DNA from 3 places in the Variovorax sp. J22R115 genome. Region 3 is predicted to be linked to each of the others. Evidence: predicted binding sites of a transcription regulator. Region 3 holds the regulator's gene; each other region holds the start of a gene.
What was found. The regulator FNR, encoded in region 3, switches genes on or off when oxygen is low (the NO sensors DNR and NnrR bind a similar motif). The targets are predictions, from matches to a motif close to TTGATNNNNATCAA.
Positions count from the first base shown of each region.

Region 1 (9,775 bases), on a different contig from region 3:
CGATGGCCCAGGATGGACGCGCCGGCGCTGCCCTGACGACTGCATTCACCTCGTCGTTCGTGGGTGCCTTCCTCGCGGTGGTGATGATCACGTTCATGGCGCCGCTGGTGGCCAAGTTCGCGCTCAAGTTCGGCTCGCCCGAGTTCTTCGCCGTGTACCTCCTGACCTTCTGCAGCTTCGTCGGCATGGGAAAGGGATCGCCCTTCAAGATCCTGGCGTCGATGGCGCTCGGCTTCGCGCTGGCCAGTGTCGGGATGGATACCGTGACGGGTCAGTTGAGGCTCACATTCGGGCAGTCCGAGCTGATGCGCGGCTTCGACTTCCTGATCGCCGTGATCGGCCTGTTCGGCATCGGCGAGATCCTGTTGTCGATGGAAGAAGGGCTGAAGTTCTCCGGCAAGACCGCCAAGATCGACCCCAAGGTCGTGCTCGAGACCTGGAAGCAGCTCCCGAAGTACTGGGTCACCTCCCTTCGCAGCGCCCTGGTCGGCATCTGGATGGGCATCACGCCGGGTGGCGCCACGCCAGCTTCGTTCATGAGCTACGGATTGGCGAAGAAGATGTCGCGCAAAGGGTCCAAGTTCGGCACCGGCGAGATGGAAGGTGTCGTGGCGCCGGAGACCGCGGCGCACGCCGCCGGAACCAGCGCGCTGCTGCCGATGCTGGCGCTGGGGATTCCCGGTTCGCCAACGGCTGCCGTGTTGCTGGGCGGGTTGCTGATCTGGGGTCTGCAACCTGGACCGCTGCTTTTCGTCGAGCAGAAGGACTTCGTGTGGGGCCTGATCGCCAGCATGTACCTGGGCAACATCGTCGGGCTCATCGTGGTCCTGAGCACCGTGCCTCTGTTCGCATCCATCCTGCGCATCCCGTTCTCGATCATCGCGCCGGTCATCATCGTCATCTGTGCCATCGGCGCCTACACGGTGCACAACGCGATGCTCGACATCTGGTTCATGCTGGGCTTCGGCATCGTGGGCTACCTGTTCAAGAAACTCGACTTCCCGCTGGCGCCGCTCGTGCTCGCGCTGGTGCTCGGCGACAAGGCCGAAGACTCGTTCCGGCAAGCGATGCTGGTGTCGCAGGGCGACGTCATGATCATGTTCTCGAACCCTCTGGTCGGCGGCATCACCACCCTCGCACTGGCGCTGCTGTTCTGGCCCCTGCTCTCGAAGGCGTGGGGGCTGATCAGGCCGATCAAGGTGGACGAGCTGGCCGCCGAGCGCCCGCTGGATTGAACAGGGAGCCGACATGCCAGTCATCGCAATGACACAGGAGATGGGCTCGCTCGCCAAGGACGTTTCCGTCGAGCTCGCGCAGTCACTGGGATTGAGGATCGTGCGCCACGAGATTGCCGAGCACGTGGCCAATCGGATGCACGTGCCGCAAAGCCTCATCGGTCGCCTGCGCGAGGGCAAGGCAGGGCTGGTCGAGCGGCTGACCACCGACCAGCGCAGCGTGGCCCTGTACACGGCCGAAGAACTGTACGACCTCGCCGACCGCGGCGACGTCGTCCTGCGGGGGTGGGGCGCAACCTGCCTGTTGCGCCCGGTTCCGCACATCGTGTCCGTGCGTATCACCCGCTCGATGCGCAAGCGCGTCGAATGGTTGATGCGCGATCTCGAGACCGATGACGCCGAATTCGCCGAAGCCGAGATTCGTCGCAGCGACCAGGCTCACGCATCGCGCATGCACGAACAGTTCGGCGTCACCTGGGGTGATCCGCTTCTCTACGACCTGGTCCTCAACACCGATCGAATCTCGGTGCAGAGCTGCGTGGAGCAGATCAGTCTTCTGGTGCGCCGTCCGGAGTTTGCCGAAACCGCCGAGTCGCGGGCGCTTCTCTCGGGCATGGCCTTGGCGGCCCGCGTGAAAGTGGCGCTGAAAGACCATCCGGCGACGCGTGCCATCAGCATCACCGTCGAGGCGACCAGCGGGCGCATCACGATGCGCGGCATCGTCCTTGACGATGAAGAGCGGACGCAGGCGGAGAGCGTCGCCGCGGACGTCGCCGGCGTGACCGATGTCGACAACCAGCTCAAGCTGATGTCGAGCACCAGGCGCTTCGCCTCGTCCAAGCAGACCTGAGCGCGCCGCGGCGCCTCAGATCTTGCCGCGCTTCTTGAGCCGGCTCAGCGTTTCGGCCGAGAGGTTGAGGTACGAAGCCAGTTCCTTGCTCGGGATGCGGTCGATCAGTTCCGCGTGCTTGCGGATGAACCGGTGCACGCGCCCGGGTGCGTCGAGCAGGTGAAGGGTGATGGTGTGCGCCATGATCTCGCTCATCCCTCGCATCACCATGAACTCGAACAGTTCCTTCGCGAGCGGGCGCTTCTTCAGGAATTCGACCCATTCCTGCAAGGGCAGGCTCGCCACACGGGCCTTGGTCACGCAGACGATGCCGTACGGCGTGGGGGTGCCCAGCCGGAAGGCGGCGTAGCTGGTTTCCATGTCGTGCTCGTCGGCGAAGCGCAGGATCATTTCCTTGCCCTGTGCATTGCTCACGACCCGCTTGAGGATGCCGTCGAGGATGAAGTACTGCTCCATCTCGCGCACGCCCTGATTGAGAAGGAACTCGCCCTTGTTGCCGTCCACGATGGTGAGATGGGCCTCCAGCTCGGCGCGGTCGCTATCGCTCAGATCCTTGAGCAGCACGTTCTGCCGTAGCTGTACACGAATGACGTTTTGTTCTGGATGTTTCGAAAGAAGGGTCACTTCGCTCTCGTGGGGTTTTCCCCGCGTTCTGTTTTCCCGAAAGTTGACCGAGGTCAACGGCCGTACCGGGGACGCCGAATGATAGTCCTGACCACGACGCACGGAGTTTTCCGCTGTGCAACCTCCAGGGGTGAGGCTCGGCGTGCGAGTGATCGGATCCGTATTTCGAACTCAAGGAGACAAGATGTCCGCTGTCCTGGCCAACCCGCCGGCAACCTCGCACGAACAAGAAGAACCGACAACGATCGACGGGTTTCACCTGGTCATCGATGCGCTCAAGCTGAACGGCATCGACACGATCTTCGGACTACCCGGTATCCCGATCACCGACCTGACGCGCATGGCGCAGGCGGAAGGCATCCGGGTGATCTCGTTCCGCCATGAGCAACATGCGGGCAATGCGGCGGCGGCAGCCGGCTTCCTCACGCAGAAGCCAGGGATCTGCCTGACGGTGTCCGCTCCAGGCTTCCTCAACGGACTGACGGCGCTGGCCAATGCCACCACCAATTGCTTCCCGATGATCCTGATCAGCGGGTCCAGCGAGCGTGAGATCGTCGACCTGCAGCAGGGCGATTACGAGGAAATGGACCAGCTCGCGATTGCCAAGCCGCTGTGCAAGGCCGCCTACAGAGTCCTGCACGCCCAGGACATCGGCGTCGGCATCGCACGGGCCATCCGCGCCGCGGTGTCGGGTCGCCCGGGCGGTGTCTATCTCGACCTGCCGGCGAAGCTGTTCGCGCAGACCATGGAGGCCGCAGCCGGCAAGAAGTCATTGATCCGAGTGGTGGATCCGGCGCCCCGGCAGATTCCGGCAACCGACGCGGTCCGGCGTGCGCTCGATTTGCTCAAGACGGCGAAGAAGCCCCTGATCCTGCTGGGCAAGGGTGCCGCCTACGCGCAGGCCGATGCCGACATCCGCGCACTGGTCGAGCGGACGGGCATCCCCTACCTGCCGATGTCGATGGCCAAGGGGCTGCTCCCTGACACGCATGCGCAATCCGCCGCGGCTGCGCGTTCCTATGTCCTGCAGGAAGCCGACGTCGTGATGCTGATCGGTGCGCGGCTCAACTGGCTGCTGTCGCACGGCAAGGGCAAGACCTGGGGCGGGCCGAAGCAGTTCATCCAGATCGACATCGCGCCGACGGAAATCGACAGCAACGTCGCCATTGCCGCACCCGTCATCGGTGACATCGGCTCCTGCGTGTCGGCGCTGCTGACGGGCATGGGAAGCGGCTGGGCCAAGCCGCCGGCCGAATGGACCGCTGCGATCGACGAGCGCAAGGACAAGAACCTGTCGAAGATGGCCGTCACCCTGGCAGCCCGGCCCTCGCCGATGAACTTCCAGAGCGCGCTGAGCGTGATCCGCGATGCGGTGAAGGCGCGGCCCGACGCCATCGTCGTCAACGAGGGTGCCAACACGCTGGACTTTGCCCGCAGCATCGTCGACATGTACGAGCCCCGCAAGCGTCTCGATGTGGGCACCTGGGGAATCATGGGCATCGGCATGGGCTTTGCCGTCGCCGCGGCGGTGGTGACCGGCAAGCCGGTAATCGCCATCGAGGGGGACAGCGCCTTCGGCTTCAGCGGCATGGAAGTGGAAACGATCTGCCGCTACAACCTGCCGGTTTGCATCGTCGTCTTCAACAACAACGGTGTCTACAGGGGCACCGACGTCAACGCCAGCGGCGGGGCGGACGTGGCGCCGACCGTGTTCGTCAAGAACGCGCGCTACGACAAGTTGATGGAAGCCTTCGGCGGTGTCGGCGTGCACGCCACCACGGCGGACGAATTGGAGCGGGGCCTGGCCGAGGCCATCGCTTCCGGACGACCGACGCTGATCAATGCCGTGATCGATGAGACCGCCGGCACCGAGAGCGGCCGCATCACCAGCCTGAACCCCAGCGCGGCAAAGAAGAAGTGATTCAAGCAAGTTAACCCAGGAGATCGTCAACATGAGCAGCAACAACAAACCACTGAGCAACATCAAGATCATCGACTTCACCCACGTGCAGGCCGGCCCGGCGTGCACCCAGATGCTCGCCTGGTTCGGTGCGGATGTCATCAAGGTCGAGCGCCCAGGCGCGGGCGATGTCACACGCTCGCAGCTGCGCGACATCCCCGACGTCGATGCGCTGTACTTCACCATGCTCAACAGCAACAAGCGCTCGTTGACGCTGGACACCAAGCAGCAGGAAGGCAAGCTCGTGCTGGAGAAGCTGATCCGCGAGTCCGACGTGTTGGTGGAGAACTTCGGCCCCGGTGCGCTGGATCGCATGGGCTTCACGTGGGAGCGCATCCAGGAACTCAATCCCAGGATGATCGTCGCGTCGGTCAAGGGATTCAGCGACGGCCACCACTACGACGACCTGAAGGTCTATGAGAACGTCGCACAGTGCGCGGGGGGCGCGGCCTCGACCACCGGCTTCTGGGACGGCCCGCCGACCGTGAGTGCCGCCGCCCTTGGCGACAGCAACACCGGCATGCATCTCGCCATCGGCATCCTGACCGCCATCATCGGCCGCGAGCAGACCGGCAAGGGCCAGCGCGTGGCCTGCGCGATGCAGGACGCCGTGCTGAACCTCTGCCGCGTGAAGATGCGCGATCAGCTGCGCCTGGACCGGCTCGGCTTCCTGGAAGAGTATCCGCAGTACCCCCACGGGACCTTCAGCGACGTGGTGCCGCGCGGCGGCAATGCCGGCGGCGGCGGCCAGCCGGGCTGGGTGCTGAAGTGCAAGGGCTGGGAGACCGATCCCAACGCGTACATCTACTTCACCGTGCAAGGCCATGCATGGGCGCCGATCTGCGATGCCATCGGCAAGCCCGAGTGGAAGACCGACCCCGACTACATGACGCCGAAGGCGCGCCAGCCTCACATCACCGACATCTTCGCGACCATCGAGGGATGGCTGGCCGACAAGACCAAGTTCGAGGCGGTCGACATCCTGCGCAAGTTCGACATTCCCTGCGCGCCGGTGCTGACGATGAAGGAACTCCTGCACGACCCGTCGCTGCGCGCCAGTGGCTCGATCGTCGAAGTGCCGCACAAGGAACGCGGCAGCTACTACACCGTGGGCAGCCCGATCAAGTTCTCGGATCTCAAGCCCGAGATCACGGCCTCGCCGCTGCTGGGCGAGCACACCGAGGAGGTTCTGGCTGAACTCGGCTACAGCGCCTCGCAGATCAGCGAGTTGCGCTCGGCGAAGGCGGTGTGACCGCCGGGACACATCGTCGAAGTCGATGTGTCCTTGGGCGGCACCCGCGATGGGTGCCGCTTTTTGTTGGAAGACCAGGAAGCGGAAAAAGATGCCTCACGGAGAACAGGGAGCCAGCGCCATGAACACCGCCATCGACTGTCAGGCACTCGTCGCGGCTGTCGGCGATGCGATCATCGCGTCCGACGCCACCGGCGCCATCACGCTGTGGAATCCGGGCGCCGAGCGCATGTTCGGCTACACCGAGAGCGAGGCCCTGGGCCGATCGCTCGATCTCATCACGCCGGAGCGACTGCGCCAGCGCCATTGGGAGGGCTACCACAAGTCCATGGATACTGGCACCACGAAGTACGGCAATGACCTGCTGCGCGTGCCGGCCACACACAAGGACGGACGCTCGATGTCCATCGCTTTCACGGTGGCCATGCTCTTCGCGCCCGATGGCGCGGTGAGCGCGGTCGTTGCCGTCATTCGTGACGAGACCCAACGCTTCCAAGACGAGCGCGCGCTTCGCAAACGCGTGGCGGAACTCGAAGGATTGGCGGCGGCGGATCAATAGGCAACCCACATAGATCGAGACCGGAGACCCCTGTATGAGCAAAGCGCTGGAAGGCTATCGAATCCTTGACTTCACCCATGTCCAGTCGGGCCCGACCTGCACGCAGCTGCTGGCCTGGTTCGGCGCCGACGTGATCAAGGTCGAACGCGCCGGGGAGGGCGACGCAACGCGCGGACAGCTGCGCGACATCCCGGACGTGGACAGCCTCTATTTCACGATGCTCAACCACAACAAGCGCTCGATCACGGTCGACACCAAGAAGCCCAAGGGTCGGGAAGTGCTGGAAACCCTGATCAAGCATTGCGACGTGCTGGTGGAGAACTTCGCACCCGGCGCGCTCGACCGGATGGGCTTCACCTGGGAACGCATTCATGAGCTCAACCCGAGGATGGTCGTGGCCTCGGTCAAGGGCTTCGGCCCTGGAAAGTACCAGGACTGCAAGGTGTACGAGAACGTGGCGCAGTGCGCAGGCGGCTCGGCATCGACCTCGGGCTTCGACGACGGCCCGCCGATGGTCACCGGCGCCCAGATCGGCGACAGCGGCACCGGCTTGCACCTGGCGCTGGGCATCCTGGCGGCGTTGCTCCAGCGGCACAACTCGGGACGCGGACAGAAGGTGCTGGCACCGATGCAGGATGCCGTCCTGAACCTCTGCCGGGTCAAACTGCGCGACCAGCAGCGGCTCGAACGCACCGGGACGATGCACGAGTACCCGCAGTATCCGGACGGCACCTTCGGCGAGGCCGTGCCGCGGGCCGGCAATGCATCGGGCGGCGGCCAGCCGGGCTCGATCCTCAAGTGCAAGGGCTGGGAGACCGACCCCAACGCCTACATCTACTTCATCACACAGGCGGCGGTGTGGCCCGCCGTGTGCAAGGTGATCGGCGAAGAGGGCTGGATCACCGACGAGGCCTATGCCACGCCGGCGGCGCGGCTGCTGCACCTCAAGCCCATCTTCGCGCGCATCGAGAAGTGGACCATGACGAAGCACAAGCTCGAGGCCATGGAGATCCTCAACGCGTACGACATTCCATGCGGACCCATCCTGTCGATGAAGGAAATCGCCGAAGACGCTTCGTTGCGCGAAAGCGGAACCATCGTGGAGGTCGACCATCCGACGCGGGGCCGCTACCTGACGGTGGGCAATCCGATCAAGATGTCCGACAGCCCGACGCAGGTGAAGCGCTCGCCGCTGCTCGGCGAGCACACGGTGGAGGTGCTTGCGCAACTGGGCTACAGCCAGTCGCAGATCGAGGCATTGCGCGAAGAGCGCGTGATCTGATTCATTTGCAATCGAGCAGCGCAATGACCCGTGATGCATAACTCATGCGTAATGCTCAGCAAAGAATTCTTTAACTATCAATTATTTCTGCAGATTCCTACAGTTGACCGTTAGTCCCAGTCCCAATTGATTTGGCCGCAGCAACGTTCGACTCCAAGGAGACAGTAGTGACAGTTCAGGAATCCGCGGTGTCAGAAGCCTTCCGTCCGGCGACCGCCTGTCGCCCGTTCCGGAAGGTCATGACCATCCACGAATACCAGGCCAAGGAACTGCTGCGGAAATATGGCGTCGACACGCCGCGCGGCCTTCCGTGTGCTTCGGCCGACGAGGCCGCGGAAGCTGCCACCCGGCTCGGTGGCAGGGCGTGGGTGGTCAAGGCGCAGATGCATGCACGGGGCCGGGGCAAGGCGGGCGGCGTGAAGCAGGCATGGTCGGTTGCCGACGTCCGGCGGCTCGCGGAGGGTTTGCTGGGCTCTGCGCTGAGGACACGTCAGACGGGCCCCGAGGGCCGTGTGGTGAAACGCCTGCTGGTCGAGGAAGGCGTCGAGATCGAGCAGAAGCTCTACCTCCGCATGGCAGTGGACCGCGAGTCCGGTTGCGTCGCATTGACAGCATCGAAACCTGCTTCCATGTCGGAGTCAGCCCACAAGCTGCTGATCGATCCCGCCACGGGATGGAAGGCCGCCGAGGCGGACGCCCTTGCGCGGGGCATCGGCCTTGCGGGCAGATCGATCGCAGAGGCGAATGTCCTCATGCGGAAGCTCTACCAGGCCTTCGATGCCAGCGATGCGTCGCGTCTCGAGATCGATCCGCTCGTGGTGACGCGCGACGGCCGCTTGATCGCGCTCGACGCCAGCTTCGATTTCGACTCGAACGCGCTGTTCCGCCAGCCCGACATCGCGGCGATGCGAGACTGCGAGCAGGAAGACCCTGCGGAATTCGAAGCGTCGAACGGCAACATCGGCTGCGTCGTCAACGGCCCCGGTTCGACGATGGCGACGATGGACATGATCCGGTTCTATGGCGGAGCACCGGCCAGCTTCCATGACGTGGGCGGTGCAGCGACCGACGAGAAGCTGTCCGAGGCATTCGAGTTGATGTCGGGCAATCCGAAGGTGGGTGCCATCCTTGTGAGCATGTTCGGCGGCGTCACATCATGCGACGTGCTGGCCCACGGCGTGATCGCCGCGATACGCAAGGTCCGGCTCGCAGTGCCGCTGGTGGTGCACATGAGAGGGACCAGCGAAAGCCTCGGCCAATCCATCCTCGCGCAATCGGGCCTCCCGATCATGAACGCCAACGGCATGGCGGAGGCCGCGGAACTGGTCGTGACCGCGAGTCGGAGAAAGAGCTGAGATGTCGATTCTCGTCAACAAGCACACGAGGGTCATGACCCAGGGCATCGCTTGCGATACGGGACGCTTCCACACGACCCTGTGCCGCGCCTACGGAAATGGCAGGAAGTGCTTCGTCGCGGGCGTCGACGCAGACCAAGCCGGCGAGTTCGTCGACGGCGTTCCGGTCTTCGCCACGGTGAGGGACGCCCGGGCCGCGACCGGCGCCACCGTCTCCGTCATCTACACGCCGCCGGCCCTTGCCGCCGCTGCGATCGACGAGGCGATCGACGCCGAGCTGGATCTGGTCATCTGCGTCACGGAGGGCATCCCGGTCAGGGACATGATCCGCACGCTCGGGCGGCTCAAGGGCAGCCGGACGCTTCTCCTCGGGCCGAACTGCCCAGGTCTCATCACACCGGACGAAATCAAGATCGGCATCATGCCGAGCGACATCCACCAGAGAGGCCGCATCGGCGTGGTGTCGCGTTCGGGCACGCTGGCCTATGAAGCCGCCAGCCAACTCAGGAGCTTCGGCATCGGGCAATCGACGGTGGTCGGCATAGGGGGCGACTTGCCCGGCGGCCTCCAACTCCTCGACGTGCTGAAGATGTTCAATGACGACCCCCGCACCGACGCGGTGATCATGGTCGGTGAGATCGGCGGCGACACCGAGGAG
Region 1 covers NZ_JASZYM010000007.1:160,902-170,676, reverse strand. The annotation lists gene QTI04_RS14280 (tripartite tricarboxylate transporter permease) at 1-1,235, shown strand, start outside; gene QTI04_RS14275 (cytidylate kinase family protein) at 1,249-2,085, shown strand; gene QTI04_RS14270 (Crp/Fnr family transcriptional regulator) at 2,101-2,709, opposite strand; gene oxc (oxalyl-CoA decarboxylase) at 2,894-4,630, shown strand; gene frc (formyl-CoA transferase) at 4,662-5,921, shown strand; gene QTI04_RS14255 (PAS domain S-box protein) at 6,043-6,480, shown strand; gene frc (formyl-CoA transferase) at 6,515-7,762, shown strand; gene sucC (ADP-forming succinate--CoA ligase subunit beta) at 8,002-9,117, shown strand; gene sucD (succinate--CoA ligase subunit alpha) at 9,119-9,775, shown strand, end outside.
Region 1: oxc (oxalyl-CoA decarboxylase) is a predicted target of FNR. The motif match lies at 2,753-2,766, and genes of this name have one in related genera.

Region 2 (9,775 bases), on a different contig from region 3:
CCGCTTCGGCCACGTCGTGCAGGCGGGCCATCCGATCTCGCTGGCGACACAGAAGCTGGGCGAGATCGTCGCGGCCAAGAGCGGCGGCAAGATGCGGGTGCAGGAACTCGGCGGCGGAACGGTTGGCGGCGAGCAGCAGCAATTGAGCGCCGTGCAGGGCGGCGTGCAGGACATCACCCTGCCCTCCGCAACCGTCATGGGCGCGGTGGTCAAGGAGTTCACGTTACTGGACGTGCCCTTCTCCTTCAGCAAGGCCGAGCAGGTCGATGCGCTTCTTGCAGGCCCCTTTGGCCAGGCACTGATGGCCAAGCTGCCCGAGAAGGGCCTGGTCGGCCTGGCCTTCTGGGAGACGGGCTTCCGCAACTTCACCAACAGCCGCAAGCCGATCGTCAACATCGAAGACCTCAAGGGCCTGAAGCTGCGCGTGATCCCGAATCCGCTGTTCATCGAAAGCTTCGGCGCGCTCGGAACGAATCCGGTGCCGATGCCCTTCCCAGAGTTGTATGGCGCCCTCGAATCAAAGGCGATGGACGCTCAGGAGAACCCGTTCAGCGTCGTGCTGACCAGCAAGTTCTACGAGGTGCAGAAGTACATGAGCGTCACCAACCACGTGTACACGGCCAACCCGGTGGTGATCAGCAAGAAAGTCTGGGACAAGCTTTCGCCAGCCGACCAGAAGATCATTCAGGACGCGGTGACCGAAGCCGGCGCGTATCAACGCAAGCTCAGTCGCGAGGCATCGTCGGGCGCCCGCAAGGAACTCGAAGCGAAGGGCATGCTCGTCAACGACGTGCCGCAGGCGACCCTGAACAAGATGCGTGAGTTGACCAAGCCGGTCGCGGACAAGTTTGCCGCGTCCTATGACCCGGCCCTCGTCCAGCTCTATCGAACCGAGCTGGCGAAGGTCCAGGCGGCCATTCAATGACGATCGCGGTCAGACATGCGTCGTCGCCCCCAGGCCGATCGGTGCGGGCACCGCGTTGACGATGCGCGTGAAGAGTGCGTCATAGTCCGGCTCTGGTTCGCAGCCGGTTAACGGATCGCGGTTGGCGCCGAACGCCTCGTCGAGATCCTGCCAGTCGTCCGGCGTCAATACCTTCTCGGCCAGGGGCAGGATCTCCCGCTCCTCCAATGCCATGTGCGCAAAATAGAAGTCGACATAGCGTTCGACGGCCTGTTCGAACGCTTGCCTGCGCGCCTCGCCCAGCATCTCGAACGCCAGCAAGGCATGTTCGACCTCGCGGATCCTTCGCTCTCCGCGCGCGTGATCGTCGTCCAGCCGATCGAGCAATTCGCGCGAAAGGGGAGTCCGTGCCCGTAGCTTCGGAAACAGCAATTCGGACTCCTTGCGGTGATGCCGCTTTTCGGGAAACTCGTCGACGTAGAAGAGCATGGCTCGCAAGGCGGCAAAGTCGGGCAATGTGCCCTGTCGACGATGCTCGGCCAGTAGCAGGAGGATCGAGCGAAGCATGGCCGAAAGAGCCGAGTGCTCCTCGCGAATGATTCTGGTGGTCATGTGTGTCATTCAAGTCTCCGGTGGATGGCTCCCCTAGCCTCTCACCTCGTGGACCCGACAACCTTGTCGTAGATCAAGGGATCGCTTGGGCGTGCGCATGATGATCCAATGCGCCCATGCCAAAGCGAAGCGCGGGTCTGCTCATGTACCGCCGCACCGGCGGCTTGCTGGAGGTGCTGCTCGTGCACCCGGGCGGGCCTTTCTGGGCTCGTCGGGATGAAGGCGCCTGGTCCCTCCCCAAGGGCGAGTACGCGATCGAAACCGAGAGCGCGCTCGACGCGGCGAAGCGCGAGTTCGCCGAGGAAACCGGCTTCGCTCCCGGATCACCGCTTGCCGCGCTTGGCGAGACGCGCCTGCGCAGCGGCAAGATCATTTCAGCCTGGGCATTCCCGGGAGACTGCGACCCTGCGGACATGGTCTCGAACACCATGGAAGTGGAATGGCCGCCCCGCTCCGGAAAGCTCACGACCTTTCCGGAGGCCGATCGTGCGGCATGGTTCACGACGGAAGTGGCGCGTCTGCGCATTCACCCCGGGCAGCGCGTCTTCATCGAACGGCTGGAAGCCCTGGCCTTCGAGGGATGTCAAGGCAGGTCTTGAAGTGCGTCTCCCTGGCCTTCAGGAATAGATCGCCCGGCGTCAAACACACGGCGATACGCAGCGAGGTAGTTCGTGACCATCTTCTTCGCCGAATAGTGCGAGGCGTTCAGCAACCCCAAGGCGCGCATCTCGTCAAAGCGCCCTGCCGCCTGCTCGATGGCACGCGCCATGGCTTCGGGATCGTGGGGATCCACATAGCACGCGCCCAAACCTCCGATCTCATTCATGGGTGTGAGGTCCGATGTGAACACCGGGCAACCACAGGCCTGCGCTTCAATCAGTGGCCAGCCGAAGCCTTCCTGGAGCGACGGAAACAGCAAGGCGGCGGCCCGGCCGTAGAGCGCGCGCAATTCCTGATGCGACAGGTCTCGCAAGGCGGTGATTCGGTCCGCAACGCCATGCTGCGATACCAGGCGCGCCAGTTCGGGAGACAACTGCGGGCCGACGAGAACCAGGCGATCGACCACGGGGTCCGCACCGGATTCGGCCGCCCGCCGCTGAAGTGCGATGAACGTCTCCACGACCGCCTTGCGGTTCTTTCGCGGCAAGTCCATGCCGACATGGATGAGATAGCGGTCGCTCGCGGCCAGCCCGAGGCGACCGATCAACTGCTGGGCCTCGCCCGGTCGCAACAACGAGAAGTTGTCGTTCAACCCGTTGAGCACCGTCGTCACATGCTGGTTGTTCGCAAGTTGCAGGCCCAGCAGTGCGCGCTGGGTCGCGTTCGAGACGCACGCAATCAAGTCAGCCTTTGCCAGGCCCGAGGCAATGAGGCGCTGGAACAAGCGCCCAGTCCAGGCGACGTTCCACCCCGCGACCATCCCTTTCGCTGCCTGGACGGCAATGACGTCGTGGCAGGTAATGACGGTCGGCTTGCTTTTCACCCACTTCACGTACATCCCGTTGGAGTGATCGCAGATGTGCACCACGTCTGCCCAACGAGCCTGCACGACGAGGCTGGGGATGAAAAGGACGTACTTGTCGATATACCCGAGCCACTTCCACAGGCGGGAATTCGGCGCCACCCGCTGCAAGCGCCGCGGCGGCGTGGCCACGCGCAGCTCGCAGCCATGGTTGGGAAGTTCGCGCTCGAGTACGCGGCTGAAAGCCTGCATGCTGGCTTGGCCGTCCGGCACATAGTTGCCTACGAGTAAGACTTTCATCGAGCGATGGACCTTTCGAGTTTGGTGTGGTGCGGCATCGCAACTCGTTGGCTTGTACTACTTCGGAATTACATTTGGCGTCGGAAATCTGTACCCGGACAGGCAATCCTTCGCCTACACGGCGCCGTATGTCGGCAGGCGCCGAAGACGCTTCTTCAGTCATGCGGTCCGCAGCCCGCGATGAAGGACAGGGACCATGTCTACACTCTGCACGCCGAACTTGAAGGCGTGAACCTCATGCCGGCCTTCGAGCGTCTGTTGCTAGGCTGGAAGGCGCAGGGCCATAGCCTGGTCGCCCTCGGCGATCTCGCGGCAGCGACCGAACTGTCCGATCTTCCGCGCCACCTGCTGGTTCAAGGTGAGGTCGCGGGACGCTCCGGATTGCTCGCCGTGCATGGCGCCGCGTGGCGCTGAGGCGGCTTGTCGCTAACCCCCGGCATTCTGATATTGCTCGACCTGGCATTGGAAGCTGCCAGGGTGCATGGTGCAGATCGATGACTGTATCGGCGGCCCGCCCGTGCAGCCCGCGATCATCAGCAACAGCACAGCGATCGTGATTCGTTTCATCGATGTTCCTGTGACGCAGCTCATTCGGAAGTTGTGCTTCAACCCCAGGCCAGCACCGGAGATTTGACGCCTGTGCAATGTAGTCATCAAATGCATGCTTGCCTAGTAGCGCTCTGGATAGAGAGAGGTGATGCCATGTCGAAGAAGTCCGGTTGCAGGCGGAAGTGGCGCGGCGCGTCGATGCACGCCGGCATGATCTTGTGCCTGACGCTCGCGCTGTCGGCGGCCTGGGCGGAGCCCGTCTTCAAATGCGGCAATACCTACACGAACGTCCCGCCAGGCCAGGGCAAGAACGCCCCCAAGGGCTGTGTCCTGGTCGACAACACGCTTCAGCCCAAGGGAAAAGTCGAGTTCATCGCGGTCGATGGGTCGAAGCAGATCACCGTGCCGGTGGGCCAGGACGGGCGCTTCTGGATTCAGGGCTCGGTCAACGGATTTCCGGTCCAGTTCGCGATCGACAAAGGCGCGACCGTCCAGGCGGGCATTGCCGTCACCGAGAACTTCGCTGCCCGGGCCAACCTGATCGGCGGCGCGCCGGCCCGCATCCAGACCGCTGCCGGTGTGGTGGACGGGCGCCGCATCGAGGGCGTTCCGATGACCTTCGGCCCCTTCAAGGTGCCGGTGTCCACAGTGCTCGTCGGTCCGGTCGGGCGCAAGTCGACAGATGCCGTGCTCGGCCAAGAATTGCTTTCGCTCTTCGACATCACCGCGAACGACCGAGAGATGACGATCGCCAGCAAATAGCGTGTCGATGCAATTGCACCAGAGGGCAATTGCGCCCCACATCGGTAGCTCGTATGGTCTGGAGAGGCCGCTCTTCGTGGCGACTGTCAACTCGAAGGGGCTTCGATGAACTTCATGTCCGGACCCTTGGCCTTGCGGCTGGCCGCGGCTGCAACGTCTATCGCACTGATTTCCTGCGCTCAGCAGGCTGCAGCGCCTGCGGCTTCAGGGGCTGCAGGCAAACCGGCGCAAGCTGTGAGCCCTACGCCAGGTCAGCGGGCTGCTGCGTCGCCTGCGGCGACAGTGGATCCGGGCGTTCTTCAATCGACAACGACCAACTCGCGCAGGTCGGCCGGTCGTCCCGACTGAAAGTACGCCGGCCCAATGGCATTCATGCCGACATGGCCGACGATGGCGGCGACCGCAAGCTGCTGGTCTACAACGGCAGGACCGCGACCCTTTTCGATCCGCAGACCAAGTACTACGCGACAGTGCAGGCACCGCCCACCTTGAGGGAGGTCGCCAACCTCCTCAATGATCGCTACGGCATCGAACTGCCGGCCGCGGACCTCTTCGCGTGGGGCACGGACAAGGTCGACACTTCCGGCATCAGGTCCGCGGACTTCCTCGGCGTCACGCAGGTCGATGGCGTCCTGACTGATCATTTCGCGCTGCGGCAGGACGGCTTCGACTGGCAGATCTGGATCGAGCAAGGGCGCACTCCGGTACCGCGCAAGCTGCTGATCACCACGACCTCGGACCCCGCAAAGCCGCAGCATTCGGTCCTGATGCGCTGGAACCTCGCGCCCAAGTTTGCCGCGGGCATCTTCGATTTCAAGCCGCCGGCGGGCAGCCAACGTATCGTGATCCAGAAGGTCGACGGCACGCTCGACACCCCCGGCAAGTAGACCATCGCGAGGAGCCACCATGACCCGGCACGCATTCACAGGCAGCGCTTCATCGATCGTCGTCGGCTGCGTCCTGGGCACGGCCGTCGTGTGCGGCGGCCTGGGCTTCGTCAAGGACGCCCAGGCGGATCGGCAGGTGCGCGGCGGCGCGCGCACATCCGTCAATCACAACGTCAACGCGAACCGCAACGTCAGCACGAACACGAACGTCAACCGCAATGCAAACATCAATCGCAACACGAACGTGAACGTCAACCAGAACGTCAACGTCAATGTCGCCGGCGGCCGATACGACGACCACTACCACCCGGTTGCCACGGCGGCTGCGGTGACGGCCGGTGTGGCAATTACAGCCGCCGCCGTGGGTTCGATCGTGCGCAGCCTGCCGCCGTCATGCACGGCGGCGGTGGTCAACGGCATCACCTACCAGAACTGTGGCGGCGCGTGGTACCAGCCGCAGTACGCGGGGTCGCAAGTGACCTACGTGGTGGTCAATCCGCCGGGCTGATCTCGGCCACGATGCGGCTTGCTGCGATCTGATCGCCGGTGGCGACATGCAGGGCCGTCACCTTCCCTGCGACGGGGGCCGAGTGGACGTGCTCCATCTTCATGGCCTCCAGAGTGAAGATCGGCTGCCCGGCTTGCACGGTGTCGCCGATCCCGACCATGACCGCGACCACCCGCCCGTTCATCGACGCGCGCAGCTTGCCATCGCCAGCCGCTTCGCCTTGGCGGACCGATGCCGAGCGCGTCGTGTCCTCCACCCGCACGGGCAGGCCGCGGTAGTGCAGCCACAGCATCGGTCCGTCGCGGTGAAAGGCTGCTTTCTCCTGCACGCCGTCGCAGACGAGGCGCACGGAGACTGCATCCAGTTCGACAAGGTCGATCGCGAAGCTTTCCTCGGCAATGCTCACGTTGAAGGAGCGATCCCGCGTGACCCCGATGCTGGCATTCAGCGCTCGGCCGCCGATGTCGAAGCGCAGCGAGATCGGCAGGGTGTGCGTCAATCGGCGGACCAGCGGCCTGGGACGACGATCGCCGCCCGTCTCGTACAGAAGCACCGCCGCGAGGGCCGCCGCGCGGCCTTGCACGGCGCTGTCCGTCGCAAGCAGCGCTTGCTGGTGCTGCGCAATGAAGGCCGTGGTGGCGCCACCTTCGGCGAAGACCGGCTCTTCCAGACAACGTTGCAGAAAAGCCTGGTTGGTCGTTACGCCCAGCGCCACCGTGTCTTGCAAGCCCGCCGTGAGCTTCCGGCGCGCCTCGTCGCGCGTGCGGCCGTGGCTGATGAACTTGGCGATCATCGAATCGTAGAAAGGCGGAATTTCGGCGCCTGACTCCAGTGCATCTTCCACTCGCAGCCCGGCGGGCGTCTTCCACAATGCCATGGTTCCGCTCTGCGGCACGAAGCCCTCGTTGGCGTTTTCTGCGCAAAGCCGCACTTCGATGGCATGGCCGTTGAACTGCACATGCTCCTGCGTCAGTGGCAATGGCTCGCCTGCGGCGATGCGCAATTGCAGCTCGACGAGGTCCAGCCCGGTGATCGCCTCGGTCACCGGATGCTCGACCTGCAGCCGCGTGTTCATCTCCATGAAAAAGAAGTTGCCCTCCCTGTCGAGCAGGAATTCGAGCGTGCCCGCGCCTTCGTAGCGGATGGCCCGGACCGCAGCGACGGCGGTCGCGCCCATGCGGGCACGCAGGTCCGCGCTCACCGCCGGCGAAGGTGCCTCCTCGATGAGCTTCTGGTGACGGCGCTGCACCGAGCAATCGCGCTCGCCGAGATGAATCGCATGGCCGTAGCGGTCGGCAAAGACCTGGACCTCGATGTGGCGCGGCTCCACGATGGCACGTTCGAGGATCACTTCCGGGTCGCCGAAAGCGCTCTGCGCTTCGGAGCGCGCGCTGCGCAGCAGTTCGGCAAACTCGGCGGCCGAAGGCACCAGCCGCATGCCGCGCCCTCCTCCACCCGCGGTCGCCTTGATCATCACGGGGAAGCCAATGCGCTCGGCCTCGGCGGCCAGCCGCTCTTCGCCCTGGTCGTCGCCCTGATAGCCGGCGATGCAGGGCACGCCCGCTGCTTGCATGAGCGCCTTGGCGCCGGCCTTGTGGCCCATCGCGGCGATGGCCTCGGGCGAAGGGCCGATGAAGACCAGGCCGGCCTCCCTGCAAGCCTGAGCGAATTCGCCGTTCTCGGCCAGGAAGCCGTAGCCTGGATGCACCGCGTCGGCGCCAGTGAGCCTGGCGGCCTCGATGAGCCCCGGGATGCGCAGGTACGACTGTGCCGGCAACGGCGCGCCGATGCAGACGGCCTGGTCGGCTTCCTGCACGTGGCGCGCGCCGGCATCGGCCGTCGAATACACCGCCACCGTGCGGTAGCCAAGGGCGCGTGCGCTGCGGATGATCCGCATCGCGATCTCGCCGCGATTGGCGATCAGGATCTTGCGGAAAGGCGTGAGAACGGGTGACGAGACGGTCATGAAGCGTGTCCGGAAGATGTTCAGGGGCGTGCGACCGAGAACTGCATGGCTTGAGGCTGTCGCAACTCCGCTTCCCGGCAGATCGCCAGCACCTTGGCGAGCACGGCCCGCGTGTCCCGCGGATCGATGACCCCGTCGTCCAGCACGCGCGCGCTGGTGGTGAACACGCTCATCTGGCTGTCGAACCGGTCGATGATGCGGCGCTCCAGCTCGTCGAGCTTGGCCTGGTCGACCTCGCCTTTTCGTCTCATGGCCGCTTCGGTCACGATGGCCATCGTCTTCGCGGCCTGTTCGCCGCCCATCACGGCCGTCTTGGCGTTGGGCCACGAGAAGCAGAAGCGTGGATGGAAGCCGCGTCCGCACATGCCGTAGTTGCCTGCGCCGAAGGACGCGCCGCAATAGATCGTGATCTGCGGCACCGTTGCATTGGTCACGGCCTGGATCATCTTGGAGCCGTGCTTGATGATGCCGGCCTCCTCGTAGTCCTTGCCGACGATGTAGCCCGTCGTGTTGTTGAGATAGAGGATCGGCGTTTTCGACTGGCAGCAGGCCTGGATGAAATGGGTCGCCTTGGTGGCGCCCGCCGGATCGATGGGGCCGTTGTTGGTGACGACGCCGACCGGCAGGCCTTCGATCTTGAAGTGGCCGACCACGGTGGCACTGCCGTAGTTCTCGCCGAACTCCAGGAACTCCGAGTCGTCGGCGATACGGGCAATCACCTCTTTCATGTTCACCGGGCGCTTGGGGTCCATCGGCATGATGCCGAGCAACTCTTCGGCGTCGTAGCGTGGAGGCTTGAACTTGCCGGCGCGTTCCGGCGGCATGTCGCGATGCCAGTCGATGTGGGCGAGGATCTCCCGCGCGATGCGGATGGCGTCGCGATCGTCTTCTGCCAGGTAGTCGCCCAGGCCGGAGATCGAGGTGTGCATCACCGCGCCGCCCAGCTCTTCCTCGGTCGCGATCTCGCCGGTGGCGGCCTTGAGCAGCGGCGGCCCCGCGAGAAAGGCGCGCGAGCGGTCCCGCACCATCACGATGTAGTCCGACAGGCCCGTCTGGTAAGCGCCGCCAGCCGTGGAGGAACCGTGCGTGACAGTGATCACCGGCAAGCCAGCTGCCGACATGCGTGCGAGATTCCGGAACAGGCTGCCGCCGGTCACGAACTCCTCGACCTTGTAGGTCATGAGGTTGGCGCCCGCGCTTTCGACCAACTGCACGTAGGGCAGCTTGTTCTCGAGCGCCAGTTCCTGAACGCGCAACTGTTTGGGGATGCCCATCGGCTGCAGCGCGCCGGCGTCGATGCCCGAATCCGAAGCGTTCACCATGACGCGCACGCCCGACACCCAACCGATGCCGCTGATGACGCCTCCGCCCGGAACGCTTTTCTCCAGGTCGGGGTTGTCCAGGCCCAGCCCGGCCAGCGAGCAGATCGGCAGAAAAGGCGTGCCGGGGTCGAGCAACAGCGACAGGCGCTCGCGCGGCAGCAATTGGCCGCGCTTCTCGAAGCGCTCGCGCGACTTGGCCGAAGTGGCGGCGCTGCGTTCTTCGTAGCCGCGCATGCGCTCGATCAGGGCCAGCATGCCCTCGCGATTCGCCTGGAAGGTGTCGCCGGCGGCGGAGATGTTCGATTCGATGGTTGCCATGTGCCTTTGCCTGCCTTCCTATACGCCCAGTTGCCGGGCGGCGAGGTCCTTCATCACCTCTTCGGACCCGCCGCCGATCATCATCACCTTCACTTCGCGGTAGATGCGCTCGCTTTGCGTGCCGCGCATGTAGCCCATGCCACCCAGCAACTGCACGGCCTGGTCGGCGCAGAACTGCATCGCCT
Region 2 covers NZ_JASZYM010000005.1:335,374-345,148, reverse strand. The annotation lists gene QTI04_RS11460 (TRAP transporter substrate-binding protein) at 1-925, shown strand, start outside; gene QTI04_RS11455 (hemerythrin domain-containing protein) at 935-1,525, opposite strand; gene QTI04_RS11450 (NUDIX domain-containing protein) at 1,633-2,115, shown strand; gene QTI04_RS11445 (glycosyltransferase family 1 protein) at 2,100-3,230, opposite strand; gene QTI04_RS11440 (hypothetical protein) at 3,459-3,692, shown strand; gene QTI04_RS11435 (hypothetical protein) at 3,705-3,845, opposite strand; gene QTI04_RS11430 (TIGR02281 family clan AA aspartic protease) at 3,981-4,589, shown strand; gene QTI04_RS11425 (DUF2092 domain-containing protein) at 4,643-5,476, shown strand; gene QTI04_RS11420 (hypothetical protein) at 5,496-5,984, shown strand; gene QTI04_RS11415 (acetyl-CoA carboxylase biotin carboxylase subunit) at 5,968-7,950, opposite strand; gene QTI04_RS11410 (acyl-CoA carboxylase subunit beta) at 7,971-9,590, opposite strand; gene QTI04_RS11405 (acyl-CoA dehydrogenase family protein) at 9,609-9,775, opposite strand, start outside.
Region 2: QTI04_RS11455 (hemerythrin domain-containing protein) is a predicted target of FNR. The motif match lies at 1,580-1,593, and genes of this name have one in related genera.

Region 3 (9,775 bases):
CCGCCTGCATGGGATCAGACGATGCGCGAGAAGCGCGTCTTGCGGTCGGCCTGCAGGTAGCGGTCGAACACCATCGCGATCGCGCGCACGAAGAACCACCCGAGCGGCGTGACTTCGATGTCGCGTTGGCTCATGCGCACGAAGCCCTCGGCCGCGAGCAAATCGAGCGCCGCGAGTTCGGCGGCGAAGAAATGCCGGAAGTCGATCAGATGCGCCGCGCCGATGGCCTCGAAGTCGACCCTCCCCTGGCACATGATCGCCATGATGACCGCGCGCCGCAGCACGTCGTCGCGCGACAGCGCCAGGCCGCGCACCACGGGCAGCCGGCCCTGGTCGAGCAAGTCGTAGTACTCCTCGAGCGTCTTCGCGTTCTGGCTGTAGGTGGCGCCGACACGGCCGATGGCCGACACGCCGAGCGCCACCAGATCGCAGTCCGGCTGCGTGCTGTAGCCCTGGAAATTGCGATGCAACCTGCCCTGCCGCTTGGCCACCGCGAGCGCGTCGTCCGGCAGCGCGAAGTGGTCCATGCCGATGTAGACATAACCCGCCGCGGTGAACGCGGCGATCGAGCGCGACAGCATCTCGACCTTGGCCGCTGCGTCGGGCAGCGATTCGGTCGCGATGCGGCGCTGCGGCTTGAAGCGTTCGGGCAGGTGCGCGTAGGCATAGAGCGCGATGCGGTCGGGCCGCAGCGCGCAGACCTGCTCCAGCGTGCGGTCGAAGGACGCGGCGCTCTGCTGCGGCAGGCCGTAGATCAGGTCGACGTTGACCGAGTCGAAGCCGAGGCTGCGCGCATCCAGCATCAGGTCGAACACCTGCCCGGCAGGCTGGATGCGGTGCACCGCACGCTGCACCTCGGGGTCGAAATCCTGCACGCCGAAGCTCAGGCGGTTGAAGCCGAGTTCGGCCAGCGTCGCGAGCCGCTGGCGGTCGACGGTGCGCGGATCGATCTCGATCGAATGCTCGCCGTCCTCGGTCAGCGTGAAGTTGTCTCGCAGCAGCGCCATGAGTTCGCGCAGGCCGTCGTCATCGACGAAGGTCGGCGTGCCGCCGCCCAGGTGCAGCTGGCGGACCATGGCGCCGCGGCCCAGCTTTTCGACCTGCAGCGAGACCTCGCGCGCCAGGTAGTCCAGGTACTCGCGGCCCTTGCCCTTGTGGCGGGTCACGATCTTGTTGCAGGCGCAGTAGTAGCAGAGCGATTCGCAGAACGGGATGTGCACGTACAGCGAGAGCGCACGCGCACCGGCGCCGGCCCCGCCGCGCTGCTCGAGCACCTGCGCGTAGGTGTCGGCGGCGAAGGCGTCGACAAAACGGTCGGCTGTGGGGTAGGAGGTGTAGCGCGGACCGGGGATGTCGAAACGCCTCAGCGCGGAGGGCGACGGCATCGCAAAGGTCGGCGTGCGGGCTGGAGCGGGGGCAGGGAGCATCGCGTACGGCGGAAAACGGTGGGAAACTGCAGGCAATGAGCCACTATGGCCCCGACCCGGCCCGCAAACCTTGATCTGCATCAAGCATGGCGCTCGCCCGCCGCCCGACAATGCGCGCACGACCCCTGACTGCATCCATGACACCTCAACACATAAAGGTCGCCTGCTCCAACTGCAATCTGCGTGAGCTGTGCATGCCGGTGGGCCTCAGTCCGAGCGAGCTGCAGCGCATCGATGACCTCGTCGCCACGCGGCGCAAGGTCAAGCGGCGCGAAACGCTGTTCCACAATGGCGAGGACTTCACATCGCTCTACGCCATCCGCACCGGCGTGTTCAAGACCCGCCTCGCGAGCGAGGACGGGCGCGAGCAGGTCACCGGCTTCCAGATGGCGGGCGAGATCATCGGTCTCGACGGCATCGTCAGCGGCCACCACAGCTGCGACGCCGTGGCGCTGGAGGATTCGGAGGTGTGCACGATGCCCTTCGACCGCATCGAGGAGCTATCACGCGAAGTCACGGCGCTGCAGCGCCACGTGCACCAGATCATGAGCCGCGAGATCGTGCGCGAGCAAGGCGTGATGCTGCTGCTGGGCAGCATGCGCGCCGAGGAACGTCTGGCCGCCTTCCTGCTGAACCTGGTGCAGCGTCTGCACGCGCGCGGCTTCTCGCGTTCGGAACTGGTGCTGCGCATGACGCGTGAGGAAATCGGCAGCTATCTGGGGCTCAAGCTGGAGACCGTGAGTCGCACCTTGTCGAAGTTCGCGGCCGATGGCCTGGTCGAGGTCGAGCAGCGCAATGTCCGCATCGTCGACCCCGATGCGCTACACCGCATCGTCAATCCTCCGGGCTGCTGAGCCCCGCTCTCAGTTCCTGGCTGGCACTGCCAAGTCGATCCCCGGCGTGGCCGCGTGATTTCGCCCGGCCACCGCCGGCATCAGCCTCTTGTCGACCAGCGTTCGGTTGATCTCCACGCCCTTGCGGTAGTAGTCTGGGTCCACCACCGGATCGGGCGTGCCCAGCGCCAGCCACAGCGTGACGAAGCTGGCGACGACGACCACGCCGGGCCCGCCTATCACCATCCACACCAGGGGAAAGCGCCACCACGGCGGGCCGGACGGGGTTGCGTCGTCTTTGCGATTGCTGTCGGTCATTTCGATCCTTCGGGAGAGCGCGGCTTCATCGGGGAACCAGGAACACGGCCTTCTCGGACACGTGGCCCCGGCCGTCCTCCGAGTGGACGTCGAAATACACCTCGTGCGAACCGGCCGCCGCCGCGCCGAAGGGCAGCCGCAGGCGCACCGCCACCCAGCGCGATTCCGCAGGCGCGACATCGACGAGCTGCTCCGAGGCCACCTCCAGGCGATCGAGGCCGCTGGCCTCGATGCGGTAGCGCTGCATCTCTTCGGTCGCGTTCATGATCTGCAGGCGGTACACGTTCTCGATCTGGCCGCCGTCGACGATGCGCGCCAGCGCGGCGCGGTCGCGCACCACGTCGACCTTCAGCGGCATGCGCGCCACGAGACTGGCGAACAGGCCGATGGACAACGCCGCGAGCAGCGCACCGTAGACCAGCACGCGGGGCCGCAGCACGCGCTGCAGAACCTGGCGCGACGTCCAGCGGTTGGCCATGCCGTTCTGGGTCGCGTAGCGGATCAGGCCCGGCGGCTGCGCCGTCTTCTTCATCACGATGTTGCACGCATCGACGCAGAGCCCGCAGCCGATGCATTCCTGCTGCAGGCCGTTGCGGATGTCGATGCCCGTGGGGCACACCTGAACGCACAGCTTGCAGTCGACGCAGTGGCCGAGTGCGGGCGCGCTGTCGGCGCGTCCCTTCGCCGGCACGCCGCGGGGTTCGCCGACAGCCGCGTCGTAGCTGACGATCAGCGTGTCGCGATCGAACATCGCGCTCTGGAAGCGCGCATAGGGACACATGTACTTGCACACCTGCTCGCGCATGAAGCCCGCATTGCCGTAGGTCGCGAAGCCGTAGAACAGCACCCAGAAGATCTCCCAGGAACCCATGGTGGCGTGCAGCATGGACGCGCCCAGCTCGCGGATCGGCGTGAAGTAGCCCACGAAGCTGAAGCCGGTCCACAGGCCGATCGCGATCCACACCGCATGCTTGAAGCACTTCTTGATCACCTTCTCGGTCGAGAACCCGCCCTTGTCCATGCGCATGCGCACGATGCGGCTGCCTTCGATTCTCTGCTCCACCCACATGTAGATCTGGGAGTAGACCGTCTGCGGGCAGGCATAGCCGCACCACAGCCGGCCCGCCACTGCGGTGAAGAGAAACAGCGACAGCGCCGAGACCACCAGCAGGCCAGTGAGGTAGATCAGGTCCTGCGGATAGAGCACCAGCCCGAAGATGAAGAAGCGCCGCGCGGAGAGGTCGAACAGCACCGCCTGGCGCTGGCCCCATTCGAGCCAGGGCAGCCCGTAGAACACGAGCTGGGTCACGAACACCATGGCCCAGCGCCAACGCGCGAAGACTCCGCTGACGCTGCGCGTGTAGACCTTCTGGTGGGCGGCGTAGAGGCCGACGCCCTTCTCTTCGGCCTTGGCGGCCGGAACGATGGGGATCACCTGATGCACGCGGCTCATGGCACGGGTCCGGTCACTGGGCCGCCGCGACGTCCGGCTTGCTCGACAGGCCCCAGACGTAGGCGGTCAGCACGTGGATCTGCGCTTCGGTCAGGCGCCCCTGCTGCGCCGGCATCTGGTTGGTCTTGCCGCCGTTGACGATCGCGATGATCGCCTCCTGGCCGTAGCCGTGCAGCCAGATCTTGTCGGCCAGGTTCGGCGCGCCGACCGCGGTGTTGCCGACGCCGCCGATGCCGTGGCAGGCGGCGCAGGCAGTGAACTTGCTCTTGCCGAGGCCCGCGCGCACCGAGTCGTGCGGGCTGCCTGACAGGCTCAGGACGTAGTTCGCGAGGTTCTTCACGTCGTCCGCCGAGCCTATCGCCTCGCCCATGGGCGGCATCACGCCGGTGCGGCCGTGGGTGATGGTCTCGCGGATCTTCTCGGGTGTGCCGCCGTGCAGCCAGTCGCGATCGGTCAGGTTCGGGAAGCCCCTGCTGCCACGCGCGTCGGAGGCATGGCACTGCGCGCAGTTGTTGAGGAACAGGCGCTCGCCGATCGCCATGGCGCCGGGATCGGTGGCCAGGCGCTCGACGGGCTCGGAGGTGTAGGCGGCATAGACCGGCGTCAGCTCGGTGTTCGCCTGCTCCATCTCCTTCGCATACTCGCCCGAGGTGGTCCAGGCGAGTGTGCCGCGGTAGCTGCCCAGACCCGGAAACACGGCCAGGTAGCCGAGGCCGAAGACGATGGTCAGGACGAACAGGCCCATCCACCAGCGCGGCATCGGGTTGTTCATCTCGCGCAGGTCTTCGTCCCAGACGTGGCCGGTGGTGTTGTCCCCGGTGGACGGCCCCCGGAAGCGCGCGGTGAGCCAGAGCAGGAGCCCGCAGGCCAGGATGCTGCCGACCGCGATGACGGTGACGAACTGCGACCAGAAGTCGTTGATGAAATCGCTCACGACGGGTCCTCCTCGAAGGGCAGTCGAGCAGCCTCCTCGAAGGCTTTCGCACGGCGGCCCGAGAATGCCCAGGCCAGGATGCCGATGAAGCAGGCGAACGACGCCAGCGTGGCCGCGATCCGCAGAGTGGTGATGCTGTCCATCGCGCTTGTCCTTTACTTGAGTGCCAGGCCGAGCGACTGCAGGTAGGCCACCATGGCATCCATTTCGGTCTTGCCCTTGACCTCGACGGCGGCCGCGGCGATCTGCTCGTCGGTGTAGGGCACGCGGATCCGCCGCAGCGCGGTCATGTGGGTCGCGGACTGCGTGGCGTCGAGCGGCGTCTTCTCGAGCCAGCCATAGGCAGGCATGTTCGACTCGGGCACCACGTCGCGCGGGTTGTTCAGGTGAATGCGGTGCCACTCGTCGCTGTACTTGCCGCCCACGCGGTGCAGATCGGGACCGGTGCGCTTGCTTCCCCACTGGAAGGGGTGGTCGTAGACGAACTCGCCGGCCACGGAGTAGTGGCCATAGCGCAGCGTCTCGGCGCGGAACGGCCGGATCATCTGCGAGTGGCAGTTGTAGCAGCCTTCGCGCACGTAGATGTCGCGGCCGGCCAGTTGCAGCGGTGTCAGCGGCTGGACGCCCTGCACCGCCTCGGTGGTCGACTTCTGGAAGAACAACGGCACGATCTCGACCAGGCCGCCGACCGCGATCACCAGCAGGATCAGCACGATCATCAGGAAGTTGTTGGTCTCGATCTTCTGGTGCGAGAAGCCGGACCCTGGATTGTTCGAACTCATGGCGTGGTCCTCAGGCGTGGGCGATGGCGGTCTGCGGGATCGGCGATGGCCTGCTGAAGCCTGCGATCACCGTCATCCAGACGTTCCAGGCCATCACGAGCATGCCGCCCAGGTACAGCACGCCGCCGAGCACGCGCACCACGTAGTACGGATAGGTGGCCTTCACGCTTTCGACGAAGGTGTAGGTGAGCGTGCCGTCGACATTGACCGAGCGCCACATCAGCCCTTGCATGACGCCGGCGATCCACATCGCTGCGATGTAGAGCACGATGCCGATGGTCGACATCCAGAAGTGCAGCTCGATGGCCTTCACGCTGAACATCTCGGTGCGGCCGTACATGCGCGGGATCAGGTAGTAGAGCGAGCCCATCGAGATGAGGCCGACCCAGCCGAGGGCGCCGGAATGCACGTGGCCGACGGTCCAATCCGTGTAGTGCGAGAGCGCGTTGACCGTCTTGATCGACATCATCGGACCCTCGAAAGTCGCCATGCCGTAGAAGGACAGCGAGACGATAAGGAAGCGCAGGATCGGATCGGTGCGCAGCTTGTGCCAGGCGCCCGAGAGCGTCATCACGCCGTTGATCATCCCGCCCCAGCTCGGCGCCAGCAGGATCAGCGAGAACACCATGCCGATCGACTGCGTCCAGTCCGGCAACGCGGTGTAGTGCAGGTGGTGCGGACCGGCCCACATGTAGGTGAAGATCAGCGCCCAGAAGTGCACGATCGAGAGGCGGTACGAGTACACCGGGCGGCCCGCCTGCTTGGGCACGTAGTAGTACATCATCCCGAGGAAGCCGGCCGTGAGGAAGAAGCCGACCGCGTTATGGCCGTACCACCACTGCACCATCGCGTCCTGCACGCCGGCGTAGGCCGAATAGCTCTTCATCGCGCCCGCCGGAATGGCCGCGCTGTTGACGATGTGCAGCAGCGCCACCGCGATGATGAAGGCGCCGTAGAACCAGTTCGCCACGTAGATGTGGCGCACCTTGCGAATGCCGATGGTGCCGAAGAACACGATGGCGTAGGCCACCCAGACCAGCGCGATCAGGATGTCGATCGGCCATTCGAGTTCGGCGTATTCCTTGCCGCTGGTGTAGCCCAGCGGGAGGGTGATCGCCGCGGCCACGATGACCGCCTGCCAGCCCCAGAACACGAAGGAAGCGAGCCCCGGCGCGAACAGTCGGACCTGGCAGGTGCGCTGCACCACGTGAAGGCTGGTGGCCATCAGCGCGCAGCCGCCGAAGGCGAAGATCACCGCGTTGGTGTGCAGCGGACGCAGTCGCCCGTAGCTGAGCCAGGGGATGCCGAGGTTGAGATCGGGCCAGGCCAGCTGCGAGGCGATGACGACGCCGACCAGCATGCCCACCACTCCCCACACGACGGACATGAGGGCGAATTGCCGCACGACGGTGTCGCTGTAGACCGGCGCGGGAGAACTCGAAGCATGCATCGCAGAGCCTTGTTGTGTGACTGGGGCTCAGTGTCCCGGCGCCGCGTGCGTGTCTCTTTGATGCAGGTCAATCGTTGCGCAGAACGCGCTCGCCCTCGCCGTCGACGTTGTCGAATTGCCCACGGTCCACGGCCCACCAGAGCCCGGCGATGATGAACAGCACCAGCACGACCGAAAACGGAATGAGCAGGAACAGGATGTCCATCAGGGGGCTCTGCCTTGCCCGGCCAGTCGCGCGGCGTTGAGCACCACCACCAGCGAACTCGCGGCCATACCCAGCCCCGCGAGCCAAGGCGGCAACCAGCCGCCGATCGCGAGCGGGACACAGACCGCGTTGTAGCCCGCCGCCCAGCCGAGGTTCTGCCGCACCACGCGCAGAGTGCGCCGCGCCCGCACGATGGCAGCCGGAATGAGCGCCAGCGATTCGCCGAGAACGACGAAGTCGGCATTCGCCTGCGCGAGCGGCACCGCGCGGCCGAAGGCGAAGGACGCATGCGCATGCGCCAGCACGGGCCCGTCGTTGAGGCCGTCGCCCACCATCGCGACGGTGCAGCCGCCGCCCTGCAGATCCGTCAGGTGGCGCAACTTGTCCTCGGGCGTGCAGTCGCCGACTGCCAGGTCGATGCCGGCTCGCTGCGCCACCTCCTTCACCGCCGCGCCGCGGTCGCCCGACAGCAGCCACACCGACAGGCCCTGCGCGCCCAGTGTGGACATCGCAGCTTCGGCGTCCTCGCGCAGATCCTCGGCCAGCACGAAGCTGGCGACCCATCCCTCGTCGTCGGCGAGATGCGTCTGTGCGGCCTGCACCGGCAGCGGCGCGACGCCGCAGAGTGCGGCCGAGCCCAGCAGCAGTGCGCGCTCCGGCCCATCGGCGGATCGGCGCACGGAACCCGCGAGGCCTTCTCCTGCCCGCTCGGCGAGCCGCGGCACGGTCCACTCGGGCGGCACGCGATGCTGCTCGTCCCAGGCCCGCACCAGCGCGCGCGATGCGGGGTGCAGCGACTGCGCGGCCAGCGAGGCTGCCAATTCCACGGCATCGCCCGGGCGCACACCGCGGCGGCTGTAGACGCGATCCAGTCGCGGCGTGTCGCGCGTCAGCGTGCCGGTCTTGTCGAACACCACGGTGTCGACCGCGGCCAGTGCCTCGAGCGCCTGCAGGTTGCGCACCAGCACCCCGCTTCGCGCCAGCGCGCCGGCGCTCGCGAGCATCGCAGCCGGCGTGGCCAGCGACAGCGCGCAGGGGCAGGTCACGATCAGCACCGACACCGCGACCATCAGCGCCTTGCCCGGATCCACGTGCCACCACCAGACGCCTGCGCCCAGGGCCGCAGCCAGCACCGCCAGCAGGAAAGGCCGTGCGGCACGATCGGCGAGCCGGGCGAGGCGAGGCTTCTGCAGCGATGCGCTTTCCATCAACGCGACGATCTGGGCGAAGCGCGTATCCGCACCGAGTGCCTCCACGCGCAGCTCGACCATCGCGCCGACGTTCTGGCTGCCCGCCAGCACCCGCGCGCCGCAAGGTCGCGGCACCGGACGCGATTCGCCGGTCATCAGCGCTTCGTCGGCCGAGGTGTCGCCGGCGACCACGCATCCGTCGGCCGGAAAGGCCTCGCCGGGCAGGATGCGCAGGATGTCGCCGACCGCGAGTCGCCGCACCGGGATGCGCTCGAACACACCGTCGGCGTTGCGCCGAAGCACGCTGTCCGGCAGGCGGTTCATCAATGCGTCGAGGGCGCCGGCGGTGCGATCGCGCAGCCGCGACTCCAGCCAGCGCCCGGTGAGCAGGAAGAACACGAACATCGTCAGCGAATCGAAGTACTGCTCGCCGCCGAGCGGTCCCGCGGGATCGAAAGTGGCCGCCGTACCGACGATGAATGTGATCGCGATGCCGAGTGCCACCGGCAGGTCCATGCCGATGCGGCGTTGCCGCAGGTCGCGCCAGGCGCTGCGGAAGAACGGGCCGCAGGAGAACAGCATCACCGGCAGCGTCAGCACCCAGGAGGCCCAGCGCAGCAGTTGCGCGGCATCGGGCGTCATGTCTCCGGGCTCTGCGATGTAGGCCGGGTAGGCGTACATCATGACCTGCATCATGCACAGCCCCGCGACCAGCCAACGCCAGAGCGCGAGCCGCGATTCGCGCTGGCGCCGCGGACCTGCCTGCATGTCACCGACCGGCACCAGTCGATAGCCCGCCGCTTCGGAGGCCGCGAACCAGCGCGACGGCCTGACCGCCGCCGCCGACCACACCACCCGTGCGCGGCGGCTGCCGGCATTCACCTCGGCCGAGATCACGCCCGGCACCCGCGTCAGCGCCGCCTCGACGGTGAAGGCGCAGGCCGCGCAGTGCATGCCCTCGACGGCGACGTGCGATTCCCAGCGTTGTGTCGCATCGCCTTCGCGCGGCGCCAAACCGAAGGACGGCCACTCGGTCGGATCATCGAGCAGCGACCAGGCCGACGGCTGAGCGACAGGCAATGCGAGGGCCAGAGTGGGCGCAGCTTCCATGCCTCCGAGGCTAGCAACTGCAGGAGATCAGGGCTTGATGCAGATCAAGGGGCCCGCGATCCATCCTTCTGCT
Region 3 covers NZ_JASZYM010000018.1:110,050-119,824, reverse strand. The annotation lists gene QTI04_RS27890 (sulfite exporter TauE/SafE family protein) at 1-10, opposite strand, end outside; gene hemN (oxygen-independent coproporphyrinogen III oxidase) at 15-1,385, opposite strand; gene fnr (fumarate/nitrate reduction transcriptional regulator Fnr) at 1,565-2,281, shown strand; gene QTI04_RS27875 (FixH family protein) at 2,291-2,578, opposite strand; gene ccoG (cytochrome c oxidase accessory protein CcoG) at 2,604-4,031, opposite strand; gene ccoP (cytochrome-c oxidase, cbb3-type subunit III) at 4,045-4,965, opposite strand; gene QTI04_RS27860 (cbb3-type cytochrome c oxidase subunit 3) at 4,962-5,108, opposite strand; gene ccoO (cytochrome-c oxidase, cbb3-type subunit II) at 5,121-5,747, opposite strand; gene ccoN (cytochrome-c oxidase, cbb3-type subunit I) at 5,758-7,197, opposite strand; gene ccoS (cbb3-type cytochrome oxidase assembly protein CcoS) at 7,265-7,402, opposite strand; gene QTI04_RS27840 (cation-translocating P-type ATPase) at 7,402-9,702, opposite strand; gene QTI04_RS27835 (hypothetical protein) at 9,747-9,775, opposite strand, start outside.